Regions from separate parts of the Polaromonas sp. SP1 genome, predicted to be linked through region 3. Evidence: predicted binding sites of a transcription regulator. Region 3 holds the regulator's gene; each other region holds the start of a gene.
What was found. The regulator sigma-54, encoded in region 3, starts transcription at its own class of promoters, with help from an activator protein. The targets are predictions, from matches to a motif close to TGGCANGNAANCTGCTTT.

Region 1: a site for sigma-54 is predicted at 3,608-3,625, ahead of DT070_RS07660 (pilin). Genes of this name have one in related genera too.
Region 2: a site for sigma-54 is predicted at 1,525-1,542, ahead of DT070_RS13705 (CmpA/NrtA family ABC transporter substrate-binding protein). Genes of this name have one in related genera too.

The regions. Positions count from the first base shown of each region.
Region 1 covers NZ_CP031013.1:1,600,427-1,607,885, reverse strand. The annotation lists gene DT070_RS07675 (hypothetical protein) at 1-820, opposite strand, end outside; gene DT070_RS07670 (hypothetical protein) at 988-1,815, opposite strand; gene DT070_RS07665 (glycosyltransferase family 2 protein) at 1,812-2,999, opposite strand; gene DT070_RS07660 (pilin) at 3,095-3,571, opposite strand; gene DT070_RS07655 (GspE/PulE family protein) at 3,720-6,125, opposite strand; gene DT070_RS07650 (3',5'-cyclic-nucleotide phosphodiesterase) at 6,122-6,913, opposite strand; gene DT070_RS07645 (CHASE2 domain-containing protein) at 6,950-7,459, opposite strand, start outside.
Region 2 covers NZ_CP031013.1:2,873,105-2,880,563, reverse strand. The annotation lists gene tsaD (tRNA (adenosine(37)-N6)-threonylcarbamoyltransferase complex transferase subunit TsaD) at 1-62, opposite strand, end outside; gene DT070_RS13710 (nitrate regulatory protein) at 153-1,364, shown strand; gene DT070_RS13705 (CmpA/NrtA family ABC transporter substrate-binding protein) at 1,710-2,966, shown strand; gene ntrB (nitrate ABC transporter permease) at 2,992-3,954, shown strand; gene DT070_RS13695 (ABC transporter ATP-binding protein) at 4,063-4,875, shown strand; gene nirB (nitrite reductase large subunit NirB) at 4,924-7,371, shown strand; gene nirD (nitrite reductase small subunit NirD) at 7,395-7,459, shown strand, end outside.
Region 3 covers NZ_CP031013.1:1,748,091-1,755,549, reverse strand. The annotation lists gene DT070_RS08380 (class I SAM-dependent RNA methyltransferase) at 1-1,088, opposite strand, end outside; gene DT070_RS08375 (RNA polymerase factor sigma-54) at 1,131-2,666, opposite strand; gene lptB (LPS export ABC transporter ATP-binding protein) at 2,811-3,611, opposite strand; gene lptA (lipopolysaccharide transport periplasmic protein LptA) at 3,626-4,252, opposite strand; gene DT070_RS08360 (thiol:disulfide interchange protein DsbA/DsbL) at 4,636-5,295, opposite strand; gene DT070_RS08355 (SPOR domain-containing protein) at 5,399-6,028, opposite strand; gene argS (arginine--tRNA ligase) at 6,082-7,459, opposite strand, start outside.

The DNA.
Region 1 (7,459 bases), 150 kb from region 3:
CTTTCGTCCTTGCCTCTCCAGGTCGGAAAAATCGAGGGCATATGGATTCGAGTTTGTCAAATACGGCATCGAATCTGCTCTTTTCTATTTCGGGTCGAGCGGCCGGCACAGCAACCGGATAGCGCAACGAGCACGCCCAGAACCCGGCATTGTCGAATCTCTTATCGTTTTTTTTCCGTGCTTCAACTAGCGGCATTGACACAATGCTGCCTGACCGTATCAGGCGGCATGGAGCCGCATCCGATATCGCCAGACGGTGATCAGCCAGCAGAAGGTTGAGCGATCGTATGGCGTTGACGTCGGGCAAACCCTCTGACGTGGAGTATTCTGGTATCGAAGGAACTAGCAGCGTCAAATGCCCGCGAGCAGAAAGTATCGCGTGTGTTCGGCGACCTTCAAGTGTGCGGTCCCGGTCGGTGGGCGCCGAGGCGATGTTCAGCCAACTCGACGGCTCTGGGAAAAGCGGAGCCATCAATGAATAGGTGATGCTGGACAGGGTTATATACGTGCCCGGGACGGTTGCCATATCTTGGGGCAACTCTATTTGGAAATAGGGAGCCTCACGCCATGGAATCATCCCCCAAGATTTCAGCGGGTCGCTTTCGTATACCGCAAAGGATTGCACCGCAAACAAGCACGCAGCCAATGTAAGGCGAAAACCGCGTGTCATGGGCAGCAGATAAACCAAACCGAGGCATAAAGGCCCCACGACCAAGATAAATGCGACGAAATACCGTCCATTCCCGCTGGTCATCAACCATGGAGCAAAGGCTATCGCCACACCCGCGAACAGGACGGTTGCAGGCTTGATGCTGGACATACTGCGTCTTCGCAAAACCCAGAGAAGTGCCAGTAGTCCGACCAGGAGGAGCACGAAAGCAAACCGAAAATCTGGCGCGATTACCTCAATGTAAACGCCCCCATCAGGTGCGGCCATTGCGATCGGTCGAAGCAGGGCATCGCGCCATGTGTCAGGCTCAAACCGAATCATGGCGCCCACCCGGTCATCGCACGCAACGACGCGAACAAGGGGTCGTAGAAAGGATAGATTGGATTGCCAAAGTGGGCCCAGAGTTGCGCCCCCCAATACCCATACACCAGCACGAACCCCACCAGCGTTGCCGTCCCACCAAGCATCGCATGGATAAGCCGTGTTCTTGCTCCACCACCAGCAGCCAATAGCCACAACACAGGCATGACCACCAATGCCAGCGGCCCATTGCTGAGCTTACAAGCCACAGCAGCGCCAGCACAACACCCAGATAAGACTACGATCCACTTGGGACTCAACCGGCTAACCCGGAGAGCCAAAGGCTCAAGCGCGAGAGCTATCGCCCATACCAGCGGTGCCGCAGCCATGAGATCGTTTGAGGTTGAGGTGAACTGAGGGAATACCACGCCTGTTGTGAGCGCCATACCCACTGCCAGCCAACGCATCCCAACGTCAAATACGGTTTGTCCTTGCATGCACGTCCGCGCCAACATCCAGATCGGAGGCACGATGATCAGGTGCAATGTGGCCAAAGTAACCCCGGCTGAGACGCCGGACCACCCGCTTACCGCCATCTTGTACACCGGCCAATACAAGTAAGGGAACTGATAGGACTGATAAGCAGCGGCCAAGAAATCTTGATCAAATCGTGGGGTTTCGGCGATCCATCCTAGATAGATATGATGATTCAGTGCATCCCAACTCAGGCCTATCGCCTCCTGCCCCAAGGGGATCGAAATGAAAACAATCCATGTCAGTAGGCATACTGCGGGTAATTCCCAGCGCAGTAGCGGAAGGGGCAGCTCGCGTTCCAGTAGCGTCACGGGCGAACCTGCCGATTGGGCGACAACCAGCAAAAGTGCAGGGCTCCAGCAAACAGCGCCGCAGTTGCCGCTTGCACGCCAAGTATCATTAAGGTGACGGCCGGAATGGCGCCACGCATGGTGCGAGATGGGTCCATGGCTCCGAAGCCAGCGTCCCGCCAGTCCAGCACCAATTCCACCGACCAAGCCAAACCCAAGGCACCCAAACCCACGCCCAGGACCAAGCCTGTTTCGAGTTTGAGGTAGGGCGCCCAACGCAACAACCAGCGCTGGGGCGGCACCACCCCGGACAGAACGCCCATCCATTTGGTCAATACAGCCAGCTGAACCATTTGCGCGCCCAGCACGGTCGCCGCAGCCATATACAGGAGAGAGTGGATATCCAGCCCAACTGTAACCAAGTCCAATGGCCCATGCAACAGCACAGCAAAACCAAGCAGACCGACCACTAACAATGCCAAGCCCGGATAAAGGAATAGCCAACGCGGGCAAAATAACAGCAGAAACCGCAGATGACGCCATCCATCACGCCAAGTACGCAGATGAGGTGGGCGACCACGCCCGTCAGGCCGCAAGGTGGTGGGGACCTCAGTAATACGTAGACCAGCCAGAGCAGCCTTGGCAACCATTTCGCTGGCGAACTCCATGCCGGGCGCAACCAACCCTAAACGCAGAATTGCCTGCCGCGAAAGTCCGCGCAGACCGCAATGGAAGTCGCCGATCTTGGCGCGAAAAAAGAGTCTCCCGACAAAGCTGAGCACCGGATTACCCAGATAGCGATGGAGAAATGGCATGGCCCCAGGGAGAATACCGCCACGAAAACGATTCCCCATCACAAGGTCTGCACCGGCCCGCAATTGCTCAAGAAAGCCCGAAAGATCGGAAAAATCGTAGCTGTCATCCGAATCTCCCATGACTACATAGCGACCCTGCGCACTGCAGATGCCGGCAATGAGAGCGGCACCATAACCCGGCTGAGCCACATGTATTACCCGGGCACCAGCGTCCATAGCAATTTGCTGGGAGCCGTCGCTTGAGCCATTGTCCGCAATCAAGATTTCGCCATGCACTCCGGCATCGGCAAGATAACGCTGCGCGCTCCGAATACAGCGCATTAAAGTCTGCGCTTCATTCAAACAGGGCATGAGCACCGTTAACTCAAACTGAGATTCCGTAGTTGTCATTGCGTCAAAGCCACCCTATCCATGCAAAAACGAACATTTCAAAAAAAAGAGCGGCAAAGCCGCTCTTTTGATAGCCGTGAAATCAGCCAAATAAATCAGGTACCGCGGCAAGAACCTGGCAAGAATTTTGCGGCGATGGTCGTGCCATCAGCAGGAAGACCGCAAATCCACTTATAGACCGTCCCGCCAGGTGCCACAGCGGCACCAGCAGCATCAGCCACCGGCTTCAAGGTCACCTTGCCACCGACAGCGTTGGCCGTATCGTTTTTAATGTTTTGGCTGGTCACCGTGATCAGTCCAGCATCAGTCGTCTCAATAGACGCAACATACTGAGATGTGGCACTCGCAGTTTCACAGCCCCAGTTGCCGGCAGTAGGCAACGTGGAGGAGGACTGGATCACTTCCGTGATCGAAGTGCGGCAGCCAGAAGCAGCCAAAATCACTTCAGAGTTCTTGGCACGAATGGTGTAGTCCTGATAAGCAGGCAGAGCCACTGCAGCCAAAATACCAATAATCGCCACAACGATCATCAATTCGATGAGGGTAAAACCCTTTTGCAAAGTACGCTTCATTAAAAACTCCTTGGTTAAAGAAAATTGCCCAGATACTCAGCAGATTCCATGCCATCTGATTTCACCTGCTTTTTCACGAGTTCTAAGTCCAAAAACGGGGCGGACCTTACTTTTTTTGCCTACGCCTTCAAATTGATCGACATTTTTGTCACTTGATGCACACCGAGCGGACCATCTTCAGATCGGTCATACCCATCAATACTTTTTCCATGCCATCCATCTTCAGCGTCCGCATGCCGCTGCCGACCGCGCTGGCAAACAGTTCCGCAACGCGAGCCCGCTCCTGAATTAACTTTTTCGCAGCGTCGTCAGCAATCATGAGCTCGTGAAGGCCCACCCGGCCTTTGTAGCCGGTTTTGCCGCATTTATCGCAGCCGACGGCCCTGTAAAGGGTTAGTTTTCCGTCTTTCCCATAGCGCTCCATCCAGTCGTCAAGGAGTTTTTGCGACTCCCCGCCTGCGTCAGCCTTCCAGGCTTCGGTATGACGCAGTTCTTCGGCGTACTCCCGGATGAAATCCTTGGTTTCCTGAGAGTTCGGGTGATAAGCCTCTTTGCAGTCGCACAATTTTTTGGCCAGGCGCTGCGCCAAAATACCCAAGAGTGCATCAGCGAAATTAAAGGGGTCCATGCCCATATCCAACAGCCGGGTGATAGATTCAGGCGCGGAGTTGGTGTGCAGGGTTGAAAACACCATGTGACCCGTCAGCGAAGCCTCAACGCCCATGGCCACGGTTTCCTTGTCGCGCGATTCGCCGACCATGATGATGTCCGGGTCGGCGCGCAGGAAGGCCCGCATGACCAACGCGAAGTCGATCCCGGCTTTGCGGTTGATCTGGACCTGGCGCAAGCCTTTTTGCGTGATTTCCACCGGATCCTCAGCCGTCCATATCTTGGTATCCGGCGTGTTGAGGAATTTCAGGATCGAATGCAGCGTCGTGGTTTTGCCTGAGCCCGTCGGGCCGCATACATAAAAGAGGCCATAAGGCTTGGAGACGGTTTTCTCCAACCGCTCCTTGTTGTGCGCTGTGAGCCCGAGTTTTTCAAGCGGAATAGGTTCACCCGCAGCCAGAATCCGCATGACCACATCTTCCACGCCGCCGGCAGAGGGGATCGTGGCCACACGAAGTTCGATATCAAGCGGGCCGTATTTCTTGAATTTGATTTTTCCGTCTTGCGGTTTGCGTTTCTCGGAAATATCCAGATCGCACATGATTTTGAGCCGGGTGACCATGGCCTGCCGAAACTGCGCCGGCACTTCAATATAGGGCTGCAGGGTTCCGTCAATACGAAACCGGATGCCCGTCTTGGCCTTGCCGGGCATGGGCTCGATGTGGATGTCGGACACTTTCTGGTTGTAAGCGTCAATGATGACTTTGTTGACAAACTTGACCAGCTCATTGTCTGCGGCTGCGGACTCCAGCGAAGAGTCGTCAATGGCGTCGCCTTCAAGCGGAGAATCCATGTCCGCCAGCAGCTGATCGATAGAACTGCTGTCGGCGCCGGCTCCGAACAGTTGACCGAGCGTCTCTTCAAATTCGGTCTGTGTGGTGACGCGGTAGGCGAACTTCGTGATGCGAGGGAAAACCTGCGGAACAACCCGGGCGCCCCGAACGGCCTCAGGATCCACGCACATGATCACGAGCCCTTCCGGGCCATCCTCCAACGGCATCCAGCCCTGCTGTTCAATGAAGTCCCGTTTGAGCGGGCCATGCAGCATTTCCGAGCGAATCCGCCCGGAATTGAATGCCTCATATCCCACACCGAAGAACTTGGCCAGCGATTGACCAATCTGGGCCGGGCGAATGTGAAAGCTGCCCATCAAAATATGTTCGACAGACTTGCCCTCTTCCCGGGCTTGCTGGATGCACTGCTGAAGCTCATCCTGCGACAGCACGCCTTCGGCCACAAGCCCGTCATATTTGGTGGCCTTGCGGCGCTGGACGTCATCCGTTTTCTGCATGCGCTGACGTATGGCAATGCCAAGCGTCTTGCAGAGTTGGCGTGCGCCGTCCTCTTCCAGCTTCCCGAAAGGTTGGTCACTGCGGTTATTAATAACCTGCAGGACCCCATACAAGGTGTCTCCGTCCATCACAGGCGCAACCAGCATCTGCTTGGTTCTATACCCTGACCGCTTGTCGACTTCCTGGAGAAAGCTCAGGGCCGGATGAATTTTCTTCAGGGCGTCAACGTCGTAGACATCCGCAATGTTGACCATTTGGCGCGCCATTGCCACATACCCGGCGATGCTTTGCGCGCTGATAGGAAGTTTCAAGTCGCGGCTTGTATTGAGGCCGGTCTTTACTTTAGAGATGATGGAGCTGCGATCCTCATTAACAGCGTACAAAGTCAACCTGTCCGCATTGAAGAGCTTGCAGATATCCTGGCTCGCCTCCAGCATGATCTGGTCAATATTTTCGGTTTCGTGAATCCGGTTGGTGACCAGCTGCAGCTGCCGGAAATACAAAGCTTCAAATGTGACGCCTCGTTCTTGAGGAGGGAGCATTTGCGAGTCAAAAAACTCGTCCTCAGGATCTCGTTGCAGTACGGCGCTCATAGTTCAAACTCCTGGCCAGCCCTTAGCCATCGAATGTCATGCGTCACGTTAGGACCAAACGGACGCGTTTGGTCAAACCGCTGTATCTCGGCCATGATCAGGTCGGTTTCGGCAGGCTTGGTATGGGTGATGTAGATGGGGTAATTTTTTCCTCGCTCAATGCAATCAAGTTCATTGGCGAGTGCATGGGGCGAAAGGTGCAAGCTGCGTTTGGCGAGGTCGCGCTCACGGTTGCTGAATGCGGTTTCAATCACCAGCATGGCAACATTCATCTGGTTGATGCGAGCCCACAACGCGGGATTTTGTTCGGTATCGCCGGTGAATACCCAGCACCCTTTACCGGTGGCTACGGCGTAGCCCGCAGCCGGGACAGTATGAACTGCAGGCAGCACCTCGACATGCTTACCGGCCAGTAACAGTTTTTGTCCCACCTCAAGTGGATGAAAACTGATAAACGGCGCCGCCGGGGTAGGGATTCTCGAAAAGTCAGGCCAGATGGTATTGTTGAAGATGTGCGCCTTCAGCGCATCGATCGTGCCTTGCAAGGCATGTATTTGAATCGGGGAAGTCCGCCGCGCGGCAATTGCATCCACCATCAGGGGAAGGGCCGCCACATGGTCCAGATGCGAATGCGTCAACAGCACATGATCAACACCCGCCATTTCATCCAGCGTGAGATCGCCGACGCCCGTTCCAGCGTCAACCAGCAGGTCATGGTCCAGTAAAAAAGACGTGGTCCGGCAGTCCTTGGCGATGGCTCCCGAGCAGCCTAGTACACGTACTTTCATGAGGTTTTCCGGTTGGCCTTGAGTTGGGTCTTTGTATTATTTGGTCTCAAAATTGGTTGCACCATCCCACTCCGGATCAAACGGCAACAACCTCATGGAGGCTACACGTTCCGCATACAGCCGGTAAAGGAACTTTTTGCCATTTAGTCGCTGCAAATTGAGCAATTGCACGTCGCACTGGTCCCAGTCCTGGGCGCGGTAGGCTTTCAGCGCCACGCCCCAGGTTTTCAGCTCGGAGACATTGTCTTTGTCGATTCGGTCCGCCGGCGCCAGCGGCCAAAAAATGGCTACTGCCTGATCTTTGCCCTTCACGCGGACTTTGTCCAGTTCTTGCCACGCAAAATCATTGGCCAATTTGCGGGTGGACTCGCTGACCACAATATCCACTCCGTAGCTTTTGGACAGCCCCTCCAGGCGCGAACCCAGGTTCACGGCATCCCCAATCACCGTATAACTGCGCCGGATGTCCGATCCCATGTCCCCTACGCACATGGTGCCGGTGTTCAGGCCGATCCCTATGCCGATCTCGGGTAAACCCTTGGCCTT
Region 2 (7,459 bases), 1.1 Mb from region 3:
CCGGCATCCACCAGCGCCACGCCCGTTTCATCACAAGAAGACTCGATTCCCAATACCAGCATGCCGGCAAGTGTAAAGTGTCCCTCAGGGCCCAGCCCCTTGCAGGGTCTTGCGGCACGGATGTTGCTGCTCTTGCAAAAAACGCCCCCATGATGAAGTCCGGACTCAGTTTTCTTGTTGCTGCGCGCCAATGCGAAATCGGCGAACTCGAGCAGCTCGCGCTCACCAGCGAGCTGGTCAATGCCATTGGCCGCCTGATCCATGCACTGCAAAAGGAACGGGGCATTTCCAATGTATTTCTGGGCTCGCAGGGCACCCGCTTTGCCGACCAGCGCGCGCAGCAGGTTGCCGAGTGCGAGCGTGTCCAGCAGTTCGTGCGCACGCATTTCGACGCGCTGGACACCGACCCTTCCCGCGTGCGTAACGGCGCGCGCCTCTTCAGCCGCATCGCGTTTGTGCTGCACGCGCTGGATGCCCTGCCGGCGCTGCGCCAGCGCGTCAGCACCCAGGCAACCACGGCCGACGAGTCCACCACAAGCTTCTCGCGGCTGATTGCCGGCTTGCTGGTGGTTGTCTTCGAGGCGGCCGACAGCGCCACCGACCCCGAGATTTCCCGTGCGCTGGTGGCCATGTTCAACTTCATGCAGGGCAAGGAGTTTGCGGGACAGGAGCGTGCCTGCGGCGCCGCCACCTTCGCTTCGGGCCATACGGACGCCGCGCGCCAGCAGCAGTGGCAGCACCTGATTGAATCGCAGGAGCGCTGCTTCGAGGTGTTCACCGATTTTGCGGATCCGGCCGTGCTGAACGCCTGGATCGCCCTGCAGGCGGTTGAATCCATCGCTGAACTGGAGCGCCTGCGCCGCACAGGCTGCACCCCGAATGCCGGTGGCAGGCTGGACGCCAACCTGAGCCAGACCTGGTTTGACTGCTGCACGCAGCGCATCGACGCGATGAAAACCGTAGAAGACCTGCTCGCGGCCAACCTGCGCGGGCTGTGCGAACGCAAGATCGCCCAGGCACATGCCGAACTGCGCGACCAGAAAGCCATCCTGGATGAACTCTCGCGCCAGGCCGACACAGGCCCGCACGCCCCCGCGCACTACGGGCCCCAGCTGGAACGCTCCATCCTCGGCCTGGTGCAGGAGCAGGCCCATCGCCTGCAGGTCATGAGCGACGAACTTGAGACCGTACGGGCCGCACTCAACGAGCGCAAGGTGGTGGAACGCGCCAAAGGCCTGCTGATGGCCACCCGCAAGCTCAGCGAAGACGATGCCTACAAGATGCTGCGGCAAACCGCCATGAGCCAAAACCGCCGGCTGCTGGACGTGGCCGAATCCGTGCTGGCGATGGCCGACTACCTTTAACGCCGCCGCCAATCTCCTGCTGCACTGCACAAATGCCGTGCCTGAATCGCCGCCGCGCACCACCTTGGGTAGCGCCTGGCGACATCCCAAACCCCCCCGCTTTTTTCCCAAGCGCTTGTTTCCAAAAGGAAATTTCGCGCCGCCTTGCCAAGTCAACAGCTGGCACGTTTTCTGCTTGATTCACTGCCATGGCAGGACCAAAGACGGTCCCGCAGCAAGTCTTTCGAGGCTTGTCCAGGACAACGGCGTCCATCTCTTTACCCGCTTCGTGCAGGTGACCAGATGGACGCCGTTTTGTTTTTCAGCCAGGTTTTTCTTCTTCTTTTTTGCCTCCAGGAGTTCAACATGACGCAGCAGTCTTATGGCCCTCTCAAACCCGCCCGCCGCGACTTCATCAAAAAAGCCGGCGCCGCCGGCAGCGCTGCGCTGTTTACCGGCATGCTTCCGGGCGGCGCCTGGGCGGCAGGCTCGGACGCACCTGAAAAGAAAGAAGTCAAGATCGGCTTCATTCCCCTGACCGACTGCGCCTCAGTGGTGATGGCCTCGGTGCTGGGGATCGACCAGAAATACGGCGTCAAGATCATCCCCACCAAAGAAGCCAGCTGGGCCGGCGTGCGCGACAAGCTGGTCAACGGCGAGCTGGACTTCGCCCACGTGCTCTACGGCCTGATCTACGGCGTGCACATGGGCACCGCCGGCCCCAAGAAAGACATGGCCGTGCTGATGACCCTCAACAACAACGGCCAGGCCATCACGTTGTCCAAAAAACTCGCCGACAAGGGCGCCGTCGACGGCGCCGGACTTGCGAAACTGATGGCGAGCGACAAGCGCGAATACACCTTCGCACAGACCTTCCCCACCGGCACGCACGCGATGTGGCTGTACTACTGGCTGGCGGCCAACGGCATCAACCCGATGAAGGACGCCAAGGTCATTACCGTGCCGCCCCCGCAAATGGTGGCCAACATGCGCGTGGGCAACATGGACGGCTACTGCGTGGGTGAGCCCTGGGGCCACCGCGCCATCATCGACGGCATCGGCGTGACCGCCGTGACCACCCAGGACATCTGGAAGGATCACCCTGAAAAAGTGCTGGGCACCACTGCCGAGTTTGTACAGAAATACCCCAACACCGCGCGCGCCGTCACCGCCGCCATCATCGAGGCCGGCAAATGGATTGACGCCAGCCTCACCAATAAAAACAAGATGGCCGAGACCGTGGCCGACAAGAGCTACGTCAACACCAGCGTCGACGCCATCAACCAGCGCATCCTGGGCCGCTACCAGAACGGCATGGGCAAGACCTGGGACGACCCGAACTACATGAAGTTCTACAACGACGGCGCGGTGAGCTTCCCTTACCTGTCCGACGGCATGTGGTTCCTCACGCAGCACAAGCGCTGGGGCCTGATCAAGGAGCACCCGGACTACCTTGGCATCGCCAAAACGATCAACCAGATCGACATCTACAAAGAGGCCGCCACCGCCGCCAAAGCAAGTGTTCCGAAGGACGTGATGCGCACCAGCAAGCTGCTCGACGGCACGGTCTGGGACGGCAAGGACCCGAAAAAGTACGCGGACTCTTTCAAGATCCGCGCCTGAGCTGGATTACCCCAAGGAGAACACCATGGTCAGCGCCGTCTTCCACAGCCCGCTTGAAGCAGCCACACCCGCAGCCCGCAGCGGGGACAAACCCAGAGAGCCGGCTGCTACATATTTGATAGCGGCACCACAAGATAAAACGCGGGCTACAGCCCGAAATGACATGAAAACCAGCACGCCGGCCGTGGCCGCCAAACCCCCGCGAGACTTCTCCTATCTCTGGCTGGGCATCCTGCCTCCACTGCTCGGCCTGGGCTTGCTGGTGCTGGTCTGGGAGCTGGTCTTCATGGGAACGGCAGGCAGCATCCCTTCGCCCAAAGATACGTTTGCCCAGGCGGTGCAGATCTTCAGCGACCCGTTCTACAGCAAGGGCCCCAACGACCAGGGCGTCGGCTGGAACGTGCTGTCTTCGCTCAAACGCGTCGCCATGGGCTTCGGCATGGCGGCTGTCGTCGGCATCCCGGTCGGCTTCATGATCGGCCGCTTCAACTTTTTGAGCCGCATGTTCAACCCGCTGATCAGTCTCTTGCGCCCGGTCTCGCCGCTGGCCTGGCTGCCGATCGGGCTGCTGGTCTTCAAGGGCGCCAACCCGGCCGCCATCTGGACCATCTTCATCTGCTCGATCTGGCCCATGATCATCAACACCGCCGTCGGTGTGCAGCGCGTGCCGCAGGACTACATGAACGTGGCTCGCGTGCTCAACCTCAGCGAATGGAAGATCGTCACCAAGATCCTCTTCCCCGCCGTACTGCCCTACATGCTGACCGGCGTGCGCCTGGCCGTCGGCACCGCCTGGCTGGTCATCGTCGCAGCCGAGATGCTGACCGGCGGCGTCGGCATCGGCTTCTGGGTCTGGGACGAGTGGAACAACCTCAACGTCAAGAACATCATCATCGCGATCTTTGTGATCGGCATCGTCGGCCTGTTGCTGGAGTTCGCGCTCATCAAGCTGGCCACGGCCTTCACCTTCGAAGAAGTCAAAAACTAGAAATAACGTTCCCCCCGAAGCGCCTTCGGCGCCTCCCCCTCAGGGGGCACCACTTGCGGCCCGGCAAAGCCGGTTCCGCGGTGGTCCTCCTAAAAACCGGAGCACATCATGAGCGAATCTTTCAGCAGCAAGTACATCGAAATCCAGGGCGTCGAGCAAACCTTCAAAACGAAGAAGGGCCCGTTCTGCGCACTGCAAAACGTCAATCTCACGGTCGCCAAGGGCGAGTTCGTCGCGCTGATCGGCCACTCCGGCTGCGGCAAATCCACCCTGCTCAACCTGATCGCCGGCCTGACCACGCCCACCCAGGGCACCCTGCTGTGCGCCAACCGCGAGATCGCCGGCCCCGGCCCCGAGCGCGCCGTGGTGTTCCAGAACCACTCGCTGCTGCCCTGGCTGACCTGCTTTGAAAACGTCTACCTCGCGGTCGAGCGCGTGTTCTCGGCCACCGAAAACAAGGCGCAACTCAAAGCCCGCACCGATGCGGCGCTGGCCATGGTCGGGCTGACCCCTGCCGCGCAAAAGCGCCCGGGCGAGATTTCCGGCGGCATGAAGCAGCGCGTCGGCATTGCCCGCGCACTGTCGATGGAGCCCAAGGTCCTGCTGCTTGACGAACCCTTCGGCGCCCTGGACGCCCTGACCCGCGCCAAGCTGCAGGACGAGCTGCTGCAGATCGTCGCCACCACCCAAAGCACGGTGGTCATGGTGACCCACGACGTGGACGAAGCCGTGCTGCTGAGCGACCGAATCGTGATGATGACCAACGGGCCCGCGGCCACCATTGGCGAGGTGCTGGCCATTGACCTGCCCCGCCCCCGCAACCGCGTGGACCTGGCCGAAAGCACCCAGTACCTGCACTACCGCAAGGCCGTCATCGACTTTTTGTACACGCGCCAGGCCCACGTGGAAAAAGCCGCTTGAGGGCGGCTTGCAGGCCTGCAAACACACCGAGACAACCAAGGAACCACGATGGACATGCGTGTCAAAAAACCCAAACTGGTGATGGTGGGCAACGGCATGGCCGGCGTGCGCACGCTGGAAGAGCTGCTCAAGGTCTCGCCCGACCTGTACGACATCACGGTCTTCGGCGCCGAGCCCCACCCCAACTACAACCGCATCCTGCTGTCGCCCGTGCTGGCCGGCGAGCAGACACTGGACGAGATCGTGCTGAACTCCTGGGACTGGTACAAGGACAACCACATCACGCTGCATGCCGGCAAAAAAGTGGTTGAGATCGACCGCATCAAGCGTGTGGTGCGCGCCGACGATGGCACGGAAGAGGAATACGACCGCCTGCTGATGTGCACCGGCTCCAACCCCTTCATCCTGCCGGTGCCGGGCAAAGACCTGCAAGGCGTGATCGCCTACCGCGACATCGCCGACACCAACGCGATGATCGATGCCGCGACGAAATACAAAAAAGCCGTCGTCATCGGCGGCGGCCTGCTGGGCCTGGAAGCGGCCAACGGCCTCATGCTGCGCGGCATGGAAGTGACCGTGGTTCACGTGATGCCCTGGCTGATGGAGCGCCAGCTCGACGACGTGGCGGGCAAGCTGCTGCAAAAGTCGCTGGAAGACCGCGGCCTCAAATTCCTCATCGGCGCGCAGACGCAAGAACTGACCGGCAATGAAGAAGGCCGCGTGAAGTCCATCAAATTCAAGGACGGCAGCGAAGTGGCCACCGACCTCGTGGTCATGGCGGTCGGCATTCGCCCCAATACGCAGCTGGCCGAATCCATGCGCCTGCATTGCAACAAGGGCATCGTCGTCAACGACACCATGCAGACCGTGACCGACGCGCGCATCTATTCCGTCGGCGAATGCGCGGCGCACCGCGGTATTGCCTACGGCCTGGTCGCGCCGCTGTTCGAGCAGGCCAAAGTAGCCGCCAACCACCTGGCGCAGTTCGGCATCGGCCGGTACTCGGGATCACTCACGTCGACCAAGCTCAAGGTCACCGGCATCGACCTCTTCAGTGCCGGCGAGTTCATGGGCGGCGAGGGAACCGAAGAGATCGTGATGAGCGACCCCTTCGGCGGTGTCTACAAAAAACTGGTCATCAAGGACGACAAGCTGGTGGGCGCCTGCCTGTACGGCGACACGGTGGACGGCAGCTACTACTTCAAGCTGCTGCGCGATGGCCGCAATGTCAGCGACATCCGCGACAAGCTGATTTTTGGCGAGTCCAACCTCGGCGATGCGGGCCATGAAGGCCAGAACAAGGCCGCGCTGATGGCCGACGACGCCGAAGTCTGCGGCTGCAACGGCGTCAACAAGGGCACCATCTGCAAAGCCATCAAGGAAAAAGGCCTGTTCACGCTCGATGAAGTGCGCAAGCACACCAAGGCCAGCGCCTCCTGCGGCTCGTGCACCGGGCTGGTCGAGCAAATCCTGATGTTCACCGCCGGCGGCGACTACTCGGCCACGCCCAAGCTCAAGGCCATGTGCGCCTGCACCGACCACGGCCACCAGGCAGTGCGTGACGCCATCCGCGCCAACAAGCTGCTCAGCATCTCCGACACCTTCAAGTTCATGGACTGGAAGACGCCCAACGGCTGCGCCACCTGCCGCCCCGCCGTCAACTACTACCTGATCAGCACCTGGCCCAAGCAGGCCAAGGACGACCCGCAAAGCCGTTTCATCAACGAACGCAGCCACGCCAACATCCAGAAAGACGGCACCTATAGCGTCATCCCGCGCATGTGGGGCGGTGAGACCACCGCGAGCGAGCTGCGCCGCATTGCCGACGCGGTCGACAAATACAAAATCCCAACCGTCAAGGTCACCGGCGGGCAGCGCATCGACTTGCTGGGCGTCAAAAAAGAAGACCTGCAGAACGTCTGGAAAGACATCGGCATGCCATCGGGCCACGCCTATGCCAAGGCCCTGCGTACGGTGAAAACCTGCGTGGGCAGCGAATGGTGCCGCATGGGCACGCAGGACAGCACGCAGATGGGCAAAGACCTGGAGCGCGCCATGTGGCGCATGTATGCACCGCACAAGGTCAAGTTTGCGGTGAGCGGCTGCCCGCGCAACTGCGCCGAGTCCGGCATCAAGGACGTCGGCATCATCGGCGTCGACTCGGGCTGGGAGATGTACATCGCCGGCAATGGCGGCATCAAGACGGAAGTGGCCCACTTCTTCACCAAGCTGAAGACGGCAGCCGAGGTGCTCGAATACACCGGCGCCTTCTGCGAGCTCTACCGCCAGGAGGGCTGGTACCTGGAGCGCACGGTGCACTACGTCAACCGCGTCGGCCTGGACTATGTGAAGAAAAAAATCCTCGAAGACCACGAAGGCCGCAAGGCGCTGTGGGAGCAGCTGCAGTTTGCGCTAGACGGTGAACCGGATCCCTGGTTTGACCTGAAAGAAGCGTCCGTGGACGCCCGTCAGTTCGAAAAACTCACGCCCGCCTGACCGGCCTGAATTGAGATATCACTATGTCTGAATGGAAGAAAATCTGCCTGGTCACCGACATCCCGGTGCTTGGCTCGCGGCGTGTCTC
Region 3 (7,459 bases):
CCCGCATCGCGGCTCAGCGGCTGGCCGAATTCGTCGATGGGCTGGTTGCGGTGGTCCTGTTGCACGCGGCCTTCGGCATGACCCTGCTGGCGGCGCTGGTCGCGCCCCTGCACGCCGGTGATGCCGGCCACACCGGCCACATCGATACGCTCACCATACGGCGGGTTGACCAGCATCACGCCTGAAGGCGCGGGCGGCATGCGCTGCAGGGCGTCGCCGCCGCGGAACTCCACCGCATTGGCCACGCCGGCGCGCTCGGCATTGCGCTCGGCAAAGTCGACCATGCGGAAGGACACATCGCTGCCGAAGACCGGCGCGGTGGGCTCGGTGATGGCGGCTTCGGCCTGGTCGAGCAGGCCGTCCCACACATGGCCCTGGAAGGGCAAATACTTCTGGAAGGCAAAGCGGCGGTTGATGCCGGGCGCGATGTTGCAGGCAATCTGCGCGGCTTCAATCGCGATGGTGCCGGAGCCGCAGCACGGGTCGTACAGCGGCACGCCGTCTTTGCAGAGCTGGTCCCAGCCGCTGGCGGCAATCATGGCCGCGGCCAGCGTTTCTTTCAGTGGCGCATCGCCCTTGTCTTCACGCCAGCCGCGCTTGAAGAGCGGCTCGCCCGAGGTGTCGATGTAGATGGTGACGGTGTCGGTCGTCAGGTGCACATAGATGCGCACGTCGGGCCAGCGTGTGTCGACACTGGGCCGCACATCGTCGAACTTGGCGCGAAAGCGGTCGGCGATCGCATCCTTGATCTTCAGCGCGGCGAAGTTCAGGCTTTGCAGCGGGCTGTGCTGGGCCGTGATCTCCACCTTGAAAGTCTGTTTGGGCGTGAACCAGATTTCCCAGGCCACGTTGGCAGCGGCGTTGTAGAGGTCCTGCTCGCTGCGGTACTGGTTGTGCTGCAGCTCGATCAGCACGCGCTGCGCGAGGCGGCTGTGCAGGTTGAGCTGCAGCGCATCGCGCCACGAGGCCTGCAGCTGCACGCCGGCGCGCCAGGCTTTGCCCTGGATGCCGGTGACGCGTTGTACTTCGGTCGCGAGCAGGGTCTCAACGCCGGCGGCGCACGGTAAAAAGAGTTGGAGTTGATTCATGACTGGCTTTGAAAGGCGGGGCAGTGCGGCCTGACCGGGCGCCTAGAGAGATTTACGCAGGTTGGCGGGCGCGATGCGAAGCGCCTCACGATATTTAGCTACTGTGCGGCGCGCGCATTCAATGCCCTGCTCTTTCAGCATTTCGGAGATCTGGTTGTCGCTGAGCGGCTTCTTCAGGCTTTCAGACGAGACGAACTGCTTGATCAGTGCGCGCACCGCCGTGCTGGAGGCGTTGCCGCCGGTTTCGGTGCCGAGTGCGGAGCCGAAGAAGTATTTGAGCTCGAAGGTGCCGAAAGGCGTGCCCATGTACTTGGCGGTGGTCACGCGCGAGATGGTCGACTCATGCAGGCCCAGTTCGTCGGCGATTTCACGCAGCACCAGCGGGCGCATGGCAAGCTCGCCGTGCGTGAAGAAGTTTTTCTGCCGCTCGACAATCGCGCTGCTCACACGCAGGATGGTGTCAAAACGCTGCTGGATGTTCTTGATGAACCAGCGGGCTTCCTGCAGGCGCTGCTGCAGCGCCGCGCCGCCCTGGCCCTTGTGCTGCTTGAGGGCGTTGGCGTAAATATCGTGCACACGCAGGCGCGGCATCACATCGCCGTTGAGCGAGACCTTGAAGCCCCGGCCCGACTTGATGACGATGACGTCGGGCACGATCAGGTTGCGCTCCACATTCACGAAGCGGCGGCCGGGCTTGGGGTCGAGCCGGCCGATCACGGCAATGCCGCCCTTGATCGCAGCCTCGGTGAAGCCGCACAGGTGCGACAGGCGCTTCACGTCGCGTTTGGCCAGCAGCTCCATGGGCTGCTTGCACATGGCGATGGCGGCGCGGGTTTCTTCGCAGTCCTTGCAGTCGAGCAATTGCAGGCCCAGGCATTCGGCCAGGTTGCGCGCGCCGACGCCGGCGGGCTCCATGTGGTGCAGGAGCTTGAGCGCCATGGCAAAGCGCTGCTCGAGCTCTTCGCTTTGCTCCAGGTCGTTGCCGGCCAGGCCGGCGGCCAGCGATGCCAGGCTGTCTTCAAGGTAGCCGTCGTCGTTCAGCGATTCAATGAGGAAGTGCAGCGCGGCGCGGTCTTCTTCGGACAGGCGCAGGCCGAGCGACTGGCGGTGCAGGTGGTCTTGCAGCGACTCGTGGGCGCCCGTGAGGTCGGAGGCCTCGGCGTCGCTTTCCTCGTTGTTGTTCTTGCGCGCCGGCGCGTCGCTGCCCCACTCGCTGTCGTCAGGCGCGGTCTCTACCGTGCCGTCGCCTTCCCAGCTTTCCTCGAGCTTGGGCTCTGCACTGATTTCAGCATCATTTTGGCCTGCAGCCCCCGTGTCGTCTTGGCCTGCAGCTATCGAATTGGTAGCAGATTCAAACTCCCGACTGTCCTGGCTGACCGGCGTGTCGACATGCTCCAGCCCGAACTCCTCCCGCACCGCCGTCTCTTCCGCCACTTCCAGGAAAGGGTTCTCGTCAAGCATCTGCTCGACCTCCTGGCTCAGCTCAAGCGTCGACAACTGCAACAGCCGGATCGACTGCTGCAGCTGGGGCGTCAGCGCAAGATGCTGCGAGACGCGAAGCGAGAGGCCTTGTTTCACGGGACTTTCAAATACACGGAAGGTTGAGGTGACATGTCTTCAGCCAGCAGGCGCCGCGGAACTGGCTCCGCCAGGCCGCAGGCACCGTCCCCGGAGGGGGAGAGGGAGCTACACGAAGTGAGCGACAACAGGGGGGAACCATGTTCACATCTTGAAGTGTTCGCCAAGATAGACACGGCGCACATCGGCGTTGTTCACGATCTCGGACGGTGTGCCTTGCGCCAGCACATGGCCGTCGCTGATGATGTAGGCGTGGTCGCAAATGCCCAGCGTCTCGCGCACGTTGTGGTCGGTGATCAGCACGCCGATGCCGCGCGACTTGAGGAAACCGATGATGCGCTGGATCTCGATGACGGCGATCGGGTCAATACCGGCAAAGGGCTCGTCGAGCAAAATAAAACGCGGCTGGGTCGCCAGCGCGCGTGCGATCTCGACGCGGCGGCGCTCGCCGCCCGACAGCGCCGGCGCGGGTGAGTTGCGCAGGTGGTCCACGCGCAAGTCCTGCAGCAGCGCGTCCAGGCGCGACTCGATGTCGGCGCGGCCCAGCGGCTTGCCGTTGGCGCCCAGCTGCAGCTCCAGCACGGCGCGCACGTTTTCTTCGACCGTGAGCTTGCGGAAAATCGAGGCCTCTTGCGGCAGGTAGCTCAGGCCCAGGCGGGCGCGCAGGTGAATCGGCATGTGCTCGACCGATTGGCCGTCGATGGAGATTTCGCCCGCATCGGCGCGCACCAGGCCCACGATCATGTAGAAAGAAGTCGTCTTGCCCGCACCGTTGGGCCCGAGCAGGCCGACCACTTCGCCTTTTTGCACGGCCAGCGACACGTCTTGCACCACCTTGCGGCTGCCGTACGATTTTTGCAGCCCTTGCGCCACGAGGCGGCTGGGGGTGGGGGCGGAAGCGCCGTGAGCGCGGGGGGCCGCCGAAATATCAGTCACCACATCCATCTGTGCAGGTCTTTCTAGTTCTTTTCGCTGCCCAGCGTGGTGCTGGGGCGCAGGGTGACGGCCGGGCCGGATGGCTTTGCAGCGGCCGGCGCCGACGCGGCGGCGCGGGGCGACAGCATGGCGCGAATCCGTCCGCTCGGGTTGGCGGCGGTTTTGTTTTGCGTGCCGCCCTCCACCGTGAAGACGTCGGTGTTGTTGTCGTAAACGATCACGGCGCCTGTGGTTTCGTCGACCAGGGTGGCGCCGTTGTAGCGGCGCACCACGGCACGCTTGATGAATTTGACGAGGTCGGCCTTGCTGTCGTATTCGATCCGCTCGGCCTCGCCCTCGATGTACTCGTCCACGCCGTCGCGCTTTTTACGGTAGAAGGCCAGCTTGCCCGGCGCCGCGATGGACACGGCCTGCTGGTAGCCCTCGGGGTCCTGGCTCACGTCGACCCGCTCGCCGCGCACGATGGTCGTGCCCTTGGTGATCACCACATTGCCGGTGAAAACGCTGGTTTGCTTCAGGTCGTCATACCGCAGGGCATCCGCCTCGGCATTCATGGGCTTGTCGCGGTCGGCTTTTTCAGCCCAGGCCGGAAACGCCGCCCCCAGCGCCAGAACGGCCGGCAGGATGAGGGAAAAAAGGGGATATTTCATAAGGCACGAATCTTGCTGCGTGGGTGTCCGGCCATTGTAGCCATGCAAGCTGTGGGAATGGCTTGCACAGTGAATTATTAGGGGCATAAAAATGGCCCCCACGCTCCCCCACTTCGTGTGGGTCGCTGCCCCCCGAGGGGGCAGCCCGCCCTACGGCCCGGCGAAGCCGGTTCCGGGGCTCATGCTGGCTTGAAGAATTCTTTGGGCAATACCGGTGGGGGTATTTCACCAGTGGGCAGCCGCGGAACCGGCTTTGCCGGGCCGCGGGCGCCGTCCCCTGCAGGGGAAAAGGGCTACACGCAGTGAGCCCGATAGGGGTGTGCCCGACTCACCGCCCCCTTGAGGGGGGAACGGGCTACACGCAGTGAGCCTGGACGGGGGTGTTACTTTTTACCGCGGGACTGCGCGATCAGCGAGTCCGTGATCTGCAGCGCGCGGGGCATGTTCTGGGCCAGCGTGCCGGAGGTGTAATAGCGACCGGCAATGCCCAGGGCCGGCACGCCGTCGACCTTGTACTGATCCTGCAGCTGCGTGGCCTTGCGGGCCTTGGTGGTGACCGTAAAAGAGTTGTACATCTCGACAAACTTGGCCTTGTCCAGGCCCTGCTTTTCGGCCCAGGCCGCCACCATGTCGGCGGTGTTGAGCGGCTGCTTGTCCTGGTGGATGGCGTTGAACACCTTTTTATGCAGCTCTTCAACCTTGCCCATGGCTTCCAGCACGTAATACAGGCGCTGCTGCGGCTCGAAGTCGGGACGGAAGGACACCGGGACGCGCCGGACATACACGTCCTTGGGCACCTGTTTGATCCAGGCCTCGAGCAGGGGCTCAAAGGCGTAGCAGTGCGGGCAGCTGTACCAGAAGAATTCCACCACTTCCACCTGGCCCGCGGGGGCTTCGGTCGGGGCCGGCTTGTCCAGCGCCAGGTAGTCGGAACCTTCCTTGAAGGCCCTGGCCTGGGCTTGCGCCATGCCGGGCAGGGCGGCTGCGCCCAGGGTGGCGGCGGCTGCCGCAGCAGCTGAAAGCGAAAACTCACGACGTTGCATCAAATTCTTCTCCTGGAATGGCAAAAAAAGGTTGTGGCCGGCTGCGGGATTGCGCCCTGGACGGCCAGGTGACAAGGGTTTGTATGCCTGCCCCGCGAAAAGTTCAGCGCTGCACCCGCACCAGCGCGGTTTCAATCGAATTGTTGTCCAGCCGCTCCTTGACTTTGTCGGCGTCTTCTTTCTTGTCGAAAGGCCCCAGGCGCACGCGGTACACGGTGCGGCCCGCCTGCTCGCGCTCAGTGACCTTGGCCTGCATGCCCAGCAGCGACAGCCTGGCGCGCTGCTGCTCGGCGTCTTCGGGCGTGCGGAAAGCGCCGGCCTGGATGAAATAGCTGAAAGGGTCGACGCCGGGGCCGGACGACAGGCCTTCGACCTTGGCCTTGGCCAGGTCGCCCAGCGGGTCGGCCGCAGGCTTGGTGGCTTTGGCGGCAGCCGAGGCGGCTGCCTTCGGCACGGCGGCGACGGCCGGGTCGGGCACCGGCGCGCCGGGTGTTTCAGCGGCGGGCGCAGGCGGCGGCTTGGGCTGGTTCTTGCCGGCCAGCGGCGCGTTCGGGTTCCAGTCCTTGTTTTTCTTGGCCTCGACGGCGTCGCTGTCGGGGTTGCGCGCCTGGCTCTTGTTCATGAAGGGAACCGGCACCTTGGTGATGTAGACCGCCACGGCCAGCGCGGCCCCCAGGCCGATCAGGGCGCCAATAATCAAACCCAGCAGGGTTCCGCCTCGTTGTGTATTCATACCTTGCCCACGTTCATTGCCTTGTCCTGAAAATCGCATGCTTTTCACCGGTGTTACATCTTGCGCGGAGCGCTCACGCCCAGCACCGCCAGGCCATTGTGCAGCACCTGTGCGGTCGCAGCGACCAGCGCCAGTCGCGCCAGTTTGACGGCTTCGTCATCCACCAGGATGCGCTCGGCATCGTAATAGCTGTGATAGCTCGCCGCCAGCTCACGCAGGTAAAAAGCCACGTCGTGTGGTGCAAATCCGTCAGCCGCGTTGGTCAGCATGTCGGGGTACTTGGCCAGCAGCAGCATCAGCGCCTGGGCCTGCGGGCTGTCCAGCGCCGACAGGTCGACCGACTTCAGGCTGGCCTCATCGCCGCCCTGGCCGGCCCAGGTGGTGAGGATGGAGCAGATGCGCGCGTGCGCGTACTGCACGTAGTACACCGGGTTTTCGTTGTTCTTGGCCAGCGCCAGGTCGATGTCGAAGATGTATTCGGTGTCGGGCTTGCGGCTGAGCAAAAAGAAGCGCACGGCGTCGGCGCTGGTCCATTCGATCAGGTCGCGCAGGGTGACGTAGCTGCCGGCGCGCTTGGAGATCTTGACCTCTTCGCCGTTGCGCACCACACGCACCATGGTGTGCAGCACGTAGTCGGGGTAGCCTTGGGGAATGCCTTCGCCGGCGGCCTGCAGCCCGGCGCGCACGCGGGCGATGGTGCCGTGGTGGTCCATGCCCTGGATGTTGATGGCCTTGCCGAAGCCGCGCTCCCATTTGGCCAGGTGGTAGGCCACGTCAGGCACAAAGTAGGTGTACGTGCCGTCGCTCTTTTTCATCACGCGGTCTTTGTCGTCGCCGTAGTCGGTTGACTTCAGCCACAGCGCGCCATCCTGCTCGTAGGTCTTGCCGGCGTCTTTCAATCTGGCCACAGTGGCGTCGACACGGCCCGAGCTGTACAGGCTGGACTCGAGGTAGTAGTTGTCGAACTTGACGGAGAAGGCCTTGAGGTCCAGGTCCTGCTCGTGGCGCAGGTAGGCGACGGCGAACTGGCGGATCGAGTCGATGTCTTCCACGTCGCCCGAGGCGGTGTATTCGCGGTCGTCCGACTTGACGGTCTTTTTGGCCAGGAAGTCGGCCGCGATGTCGGCGATGTAGTCGCCGTTGTAGGCCGATTCGGGCCAGCCGGCGTCGCCGGGCTTGATGCCTTTGGCGCGCGCCTGCGTGCTGGTAGCCAGCGTCTGGATCTGCACGCCGGCGTCGTTGTAATAGAACTCGCGCCAGACTTTTGCGCCCTGCGTGGCAAACAGGTTGCAGATCGCGTCGCCCAGCGCGGCCTGGCGGCCGTGGCCCACATGCAGCGGGCCCGTCGGGTTGGCCGAGACGAACTCCACGATCATCTTGCGCGCCGGATCGGCCGGCTGCACGCCGAACTGCGCGCCGGCGGCCAGCACC